2 regions of the Micrococcus sp. iso_229 genome follow, and region 2 is predicted to be linked to the other one. Evidence: riboswitches for the same ligand, from Rfam matches in the RefSeq annotation. Region 2 holds a riboswitch; the other holds the start of a gene.
What was found. Region 2 has a riboswitch for S-adenosylmethionine ahead of AC3RKA_RS09380 (flavin reductase family protein). Riboswitches for the same ligand answer to the same signal wherever they lie in the genome.
Positions count from the first base shown of each region.

Region 1 (3,386 bases), 1.0 Mb from region 2:
CCGGAACCCGTTCCGGGTGCTCGGCCTCGACCTGCGCCGCCCCGGCCGCGACCTGGCCTGGGGCCTGGGCCTGTTCGCGGCCATCGGGCTGGGCACGCTCGGCGTCTACGCCGCCGGCCGGGCCCTGGGGATCACGACGGCGATCGTCGGCTCGGCGCTCGGGGAGAGCTGGTACCAGGTGCCGGTCCTGCTGCTCTCCGCGCTGCGGCACGGACTGCTGGAGGAGGTCATCGTGGGCGCCTGGCTCGTCGACCGGCTCGGGTATCTGCAGCGGCTGCGCGACGCGGGCCTGGCGCGCGATCCGGCGCCGGCCGTGCCGTCGTCGTGGGTGAGCGCCGAGGGGCTCTACCTGCCGACCCGCGCTGCCGTCGTGGTGCTCGCCCTCGCGCTGCTGCGCGGGGCGTACCACCTGTACCAGGGGATCGGGCCGGGCGTGGGCAACGCCCTGATGGGCGTGGTGTTCGCGCTCGTGTTCCTGCGGGTGCGCCGGGTGATGCCGCTGGTCATCGCGCACACGCTGCTGGACGCCGTCGGGTTCGTCGGCTACCCGCTGCTGGCGCGGGCGGGGCTGCTCGGCTGAGCGGCCCCGCCCCCGCGCTCAGAGCGTGATCTCGCCCTTCGGGGTGCGGAAGGTGACCGAGACGATGCCCGGGGTGCCGGAGGGCGCGACGTACTCGATGTCCACGTCCTGGACCTGGCCGTCCTCGTCGTCGCCGAGCCACTCGGCGAGGCGCTCGGGGGAGCCGGCGATGTTCAGGTGCTCGATGGTGGCCTGCGGCTCGGCCGCCTGCGAGGGGTGCATGTCCTCCTGGCCGTCGGCCCAGCGCAGGATGTACGGCAGCTGCGGGTCCGCGAGGGTGCCCTTGATGCCGATCTGCCGCCAGGACAGCTCGCGGCCGTCCGGGAAGCGACGGTTGCCGGGAACGGCCTCGCGGCCGAGGCGGCGCTCGAACCGGCCGATGTCCGGGGTGGCCACGGCCCAGCTCATCCAGCCGCCGCCCTGTTCGGTGCGGGCGCGCACGAGCTGGCCGAACGGCGCGCTGAGGGAGGCCGGGTGGTCCAGGGCCTCGACGACCTCCAGATACTGCCCCTCCGTCATGGGGAAGAGCGCGTTCTGGGTGCCGAAACGTGGGTGGACACCGCCCTTGATCCGCTCGATGCCCAGCGTCTCGGCGATGCGGGCGACCGTGGCGTCCAGGCCCTCGGGGCCGGCGGCGTAGGACACGTGGTCCATGCGACAGGTGTGCACTGCGCTGTTCCTCTCCGTTCCCGGGCTGCCCCGGGGGTTGACCTGGTGCGAGTCGGGGGGCGTCGAGCCCTTGACGGGTCGGGCGCCCCCGTGCGGAGAGCGTATCCGCGTGTGACACGCGTGACGAAATCGTGGCGGGGCGGCGGGCTACACTCGGAGACACGGTCACGAGAGTCAGCAACAGGCCCCGGCATGCTGACCGGCAACCCTCCTTCCGCGGTGGGGTGCCCCGGGTGACGACCAGGCCGGCCCCACAACGGTTGCCGGCAAGCGCGGGCCGATCCCACGGCCCCTCTCGACGGCGCCGGGTCATCTCCGGCACCTCGACGACGCCGGTCCCCGGATCGGCACGTCGGCCGGCGGGCGGGGCGGACGGGTCCGGCCCCTGAACCCTTCAGGAGGGTCCGCCATGACCGACCAGCCCACCCCGACCCCCGACGCCTGGGGCTTCTCCACCGCGCAGGTCCACGCGGGCGTCGCCGTCGGCCAGCACGCCTTCGGTGCGACCGCCCTGCCGATCTTCCAGACCACCTCGTACGACTTCCCGTCCGCCCAGGTGGCCGCGGACCGGTTCGCCCTCAAGGACCTCGACCCGCTCTACACCCGCATCGGCAACCCGACGCAGGGCCCGGTGGAGGAGAAGATCGCCGCGCTCGAGGGCGGTGTGGGCGCGCTGCTGCTGGCCTCCGGTCAGGCGGCGACGACGTTCGCGATCCTCAACCTCGCCGGCGCCGGCGACCACGTGGTCGCCTCGGCCAGCCTCTACGGCGGCACGCAGAACCTGTTCAAGCACACCCTCGCCAAGGTCGGCGTCGAGACGACGTTCGTGACCGACCCGGACGACCTCGAGTCCTGGCGCGCCGCCGTGAAGCCGAACACCAAGGCGTTCTTCGGCGAGACCCTCGGCAACCCGCGCGGCGACGTCCTGGACGTGCGCGCCGTCGCCGACGCCGCCCACGAGGCCGGCGTGCCGCTGATCGTGGACAACACGCTGGCCACCCCGTACCTGCTGCGGCCGATCGAGCACGGCGCCGACGTCGTCACCCACTCCGCCACGAAGTACCTCGGCGGGCACGCCGCGGCCATCGCGGGCGTGATCGTCGACGCCGGCACGTTCGACTACGCGCAGCACGCCGAGCGGTACCCCGGCTTCAACGAGCCGGACGAGTCCTACCACGGCCTCGTCTACGCGCGGGACCTCGGGGTGGGCTCGCCGCTCGGCGCCAACCTGGCCTTCATCCTCAAGGCGCGCGTGCAGCTGCTGCGCGACTACGGCTCGGCCATCTCCCCGTTCAACGCGTTCCTGGTGAACCTCGGCCTGGAGACCCTGTCCCTGCGCATGGAGCGGCAGGTGGCCAACGCGGCCGCGGTGGCGCGCTGGCTGGAGGGCCGCGACGACGTCGAGCACGTGGTCTACGCCGGCCTGGAGTCCAGCCCGTGGCACGAGCGGGCCCAGCGCTACCTGCCGAAGGGCGCGGGCGCGTTCGTCTCCTTCGAGATCGCGGGCGGCCGCGAGGCCGGGGCCGCGTTCGTGGACGGGCTCACCCTGCACCACCACGTGGCCAACATCGGCGACGTCCGCTCCCTCGTCGTGCACCCGGCCTCCACCACCCACGCCCAGCTGACCGACGACGAGCAGCGCGCCGCGGGCGTCACCCCCGGCCTGGTGCGGCTCTCGCTCGGCGTGGAGGACGTCGAGGACATCCTCGCCGACCTCGAGCGCGGCTTCGCGGCCGCCGCCCGCCGCGGCGACGACGACGCGGGGGAGCGGGCGTGACCGCCGTCGCCACGCGTCCGTCGCGCACCGCGCTGCCCCGCGGCGGCCGCCACCGCCTGCGGGTCGGCGAGCTGCACACCGAGACCGGCGGGCTGCTGCCCGACGTCGAGCTGGCCTACGAGACCTGGGGCACCCTCGCCGCCGACGGCTCCAACGCCGTGCTCGTGCTGCACGCCCTCACCGGCGACGCGCACGTGGCCGCGCACGAGCAGGACCCGACGCCGGGCTGGTGGGACGCCCTCGTCGGCCCGGGCCGCGCCGTGGACACGGACCGGTGGTTCGTGGTCGCCCCCGCCATGATCGGCGGCTGCCACGGCTCCACCGGGCCCTCGACGCCGGCCCCCGACGGGCGGCCCTGGG
Region 1 covers NZ_CM176514.1:620,122-623,507, forward strand. Annotated here, with positions in the region: gene AC3RKA_RS02885 (CPBP family intramembrane glutamic endopeptidase) at 1-580, shown strand, start outside; gene AC3RKA_RS02890 (VOC family protein) at 599-1,234, opposite strand; SAM riboswitch class IV at 1,413-1,528, shown strand; gene AC3RKA_RS02895 (bifunctional o-acetylhomoserine/o-acetylserine sulfhydrylase) at 1,659-3,026, shown strand; gene metX (homoserine O-acetyltransferase MetX) at 3,023-3,386, shown strand, end outside.
Region 1: it holds a riboswitch for S-adenosylmethionine, as region 2 does, so the genes downstream of both, AC3RKA_RS02895 (bifunctional o-acetylhomoserine/o-acetylserine sulfhydrylase) here and AC3RKA_RS09380 (flavin reductase family protein) in region 2, are expected to answer to the same signal.

Region 2 (3,386 bases):
GCTGTACAAGACCCGGTCGGCGGCCACGGCGGCCGTGCGCGCGGGCCACGTGCGCATCGACGGCGAGCCCGTGAAGGCGGCGACGCCCGTCGTCGTCGGGAACCGGGTGCGGGTGCGCCAGGACGGACGTGAGCGGATCCTCGAGGTCACCGGGCTGATCGCCAAGCGGGTGGGCGCCCCCGTGGCCCGGCAGCAGTACGTGGACCACTCCCCGCCGCCCGTGCCGCGTGAACTGCTCGCCGTGCCGTACCGCGAGCGCGGCGCGGGCCGGCCCACCAAGCGGGACCGCCGGCAGCTGGACGCGCTGCGCGGCCGCGACAGACGCTGAGCGTCTCAGTCCTCCCCGATCCGAACGGCCCGGGCGGGCCACCGCCGGAGCCGACGGTGGGCCGACGCCCGCGCCGTCATCCGCCGAGAAGTTTCGTGACGGCCACCCGGAACGGGCGATCGTTCTCCACCTGCACCGTGACGGTGAAAGGCCCGTCCTTCTGGCGGGGAGGCAGGCCTGCCGACCAGTCACCGCACATGGCCTCGGACCCCGCCTGCCACTGCCCCTTCGACGTGGGCGAGTCGGAGACGTACACGTCGCTCTTCCCCGTCGCATCGGACGGGCACACGAGCTGCACGCGATAGCGCTCCCCACGGCGCGCATCGTCCAGGGTCACCTGATACTCCCCCGTGCCGACCCCCTCCTTGACGACGGTTTCGGACGCCGTGTCGATGTACTGCGTCCCGGGCTGATCCGACGTGCTGTACTCACTCAGAGTCATGCCGCCGTCCTGGAAGAGCTCGTCCGGAAGCGGCACCGGCCCCTCGTCGGCCCACGTGGTGTCGGACGGGACCGGCGCCGTGGCACGGGCAGGGGAAGACGGTGCCACCGAAGGGCTGGACGCACCAGTCGCGCTGGAGGAGACGCTGCTCTGGGAAGCGGAGCATCCCGAAATGGCGGTACTGAGGAGAGCGGCGGCGACCACGGCGGCCGACAATGCCGCACGCCTCGTCGTGATGTCCATCCGCATGATCTGATCCCTCTCGGCGAACCGTCTGCGGGGGCCGCGGGCCGCGATCTCGAGCCTCCCCCCTCGAGTGACTCGATCCTGGCCGGGGATGCCCGGTGTGTCAAGCGTCACATCGGAGGAGCTCGCATGACGCCGGGCGACCGCCGTGCTTTGACCGCCCCACGGACCCGTCCGTAGGCTGGTCCCCAGAATCACGAGTTCCCGTCATTCACGGCCCTGGCCGGCGGGACGGCAACCCTCTCACGCAGTAGTGGGGTGCTCCAGGTGATGATTCGGCCCCTCGGACACCCCGACGGGCAAGTACCGCGCCTCTGCGGATCCGGGCGATCCGCGTTCCCGCCGTCTGCGGAGCCGCGTCAGTCATCGGAAGAGGACGCGCGCCATGACCCTGACCCACGAACCCCACACCGCCGCGTGGGACACCGACCTGTCCCTCGGCAACCTCCGCTCCGGCCTCTCGGCCTTCCCCACCGGGGTCGTCGCGCTGGCGGGCCTCGCCGACGACACCCCCGAGGTGATGGTGTCCTCCTCCTTCGGCGTGGGCATCTCCTGGGAGCCGGCCCTCGTGTCCTTCTCCGCGCAGAACAGCTCCCGCACCTGGCCGCGCCTGCGCCGGGCCGGGGCGATCGGCGTCTCCCTGCTCGCAGCGGACCAGACGCCGCTGTGCCGTCAGCTGGCCTCCCGCGAGGGCGACCGCTTCGCCGGTCTCGACGTGCACCACAGCCCGCACGACGCCCTGCTGATCGGGGGCTCCTCGCTCTGGCTCGAGACGCGGGTGCACGCCGAGGTCCCGGCGGGCGACCACACGGTGGTGCTGCTGGAGGTGACGGCCTTCGCGGATCACACGGACGCCGCTCCCCCGGCCGCCCTGCACCGCAATCTCTTCCACGGCCTGCGCGCGCTCTGAGCGAACTCCAGGTGAACAATCGGGCCCCTGGTTCCCGGTCGGCGAGATCCGTGCAATGATGGAGCCTGAAGTTGATCAAGCTGTATCCCGCCATCTTCACTGCTCGTCAGCCCGGCATAGCCGGCGTCGATGAGTGTTGGGCAAGCGGTTCAGTCTCGCCGCTTCACCCGCGTCCCACATCCGGGCCGCGGTCCAACACCGCCACCGCACCGCGGGGGCGCATCGAAAGGACACCATCATGGCTGTCGGTACTGTCAAGTGGTTCAACGCTGAGAAGGGCTACGGCTTCATCGCCCCCGAGGACAACTCTGCGGACGTGTTCGTGCACTTCTCCGCCATCCAGGGCTCGGGCTTCAAGGAGCTCCAGGAGAACGACCGCGTCGAGTTCGAGACCCAGGACGGCCCCAAGGGCCTCCAGGCCGCCAACGTGACGAAGCTCTGATCTTCGCCTGACGCACAGCTTCCGACGCCCCCGGTCCGCACGGACCGGGGGCGTCGTCGTGTGCGCTTCCGTGCGCCCCGCACACCCCCGCACTCCGCCGCACGCCCGTTCGACCGCGGCGCTGCGACATCACCGCAGGGCAGCACTGCGGTGATGTCGCTGAAGCGCGGTCCTCTGCGGTGGGTCTGATCCTGGCCCTGCGCGTCAGGCCGCGCCCCGCCGGCCCACGTGGCGACCCAGCAGCAGCACCACGCCCAGGGCGAGCAGATACCCGCCCGCGACGACGGCGAAGCCGGCCCGGTAGTCACCCGCGACGGCGGCCGCCGCGAACACGACCGTCATCACGGTGCCGAGCTGGCCCGAGGTGACGTCGAGCCGCTCCATCACGACCGTGGCGGAGGCGGAGACGCCGTAGTTGAACAGGGGCCCGGCGCCCATCGCCGCCAGCAGCACCCACAGCAGGGCCGCGGAGGGGCGGCGCGCGGCGGGGGCGGGAGGGGTCACGGCCCCAGGCTAGCCCGGGCGCCCGGGCCGCCCCGCCGAGACGACCGACGCCCTGCGACATCACCGCCGGTCAGAACGGCGGTGATGTCGCAGGGCGTCGGTCACATAGGGTCAGCCGGGCGGGGGCGGGTCAGCCGACGCGGCCCTCGCCGCGGGGCTCGCCCTCCACGCGGCCGGTGGTCCCCCGCTGGGTGACCTCCGCGCCGTCCTGGCGCTCGGGCCGCTCGCCGGCCTCCGCCGGCAGGCCCTCGTTCTCGTCGGTGGGCGTCTCGCCGGCGGTGGCGGCGGGTGCCGGGTCCTGCGGGGCCCCACGACGGCCGCCGTGCGGGGACAGCGACTCACCCTCACCCAGCGAGCTGACGCGCGGCATCGGCGACGTCGTCAGCGGCACGGACTCGGTCCGTCGGGCGTCGACGAGCGTGGAGCCCGTCCCGGAGATGGGGGAGCCCTGCACGGGGGCGCCGGCCGCCTCGCGGCCCGGGATCAGCAGCTCGGAGCGCCACTCGGGGTCGCG
Region 2 covers NZ_CM176514.1:2,022,646-2,026,031, forward strand. Annotated here, with positions in the region: gene AC3RKA_RS09365 (RNA-binding S4 domain-containing protein) at 1-328, shown strand, start outside; gene AC3RKA_RS09370 (hypothetical protein) at 405-770, opposite strand; gene AC3RKA_RS09375 (hypothetical protein) at 769-1,026, shown strand; SAM riboswitch class IV at 1,209-1,328, shown strand; gene AC3RKA_RS09380 (flavin reductase family protein) at 1,402-1,926, shown strand; gene AC3RKA_RS09385 (cold-shock protein) at 2,165-2,368, shown strand; gene AC3RKA_RS09390 (hypothetical protein) at 2,573-2,872, opposite strand; gene AC3RKA_RS09395 (FMN-binding glutamate synthase family protein) at 3,003-3,386, opposite strand, start outside.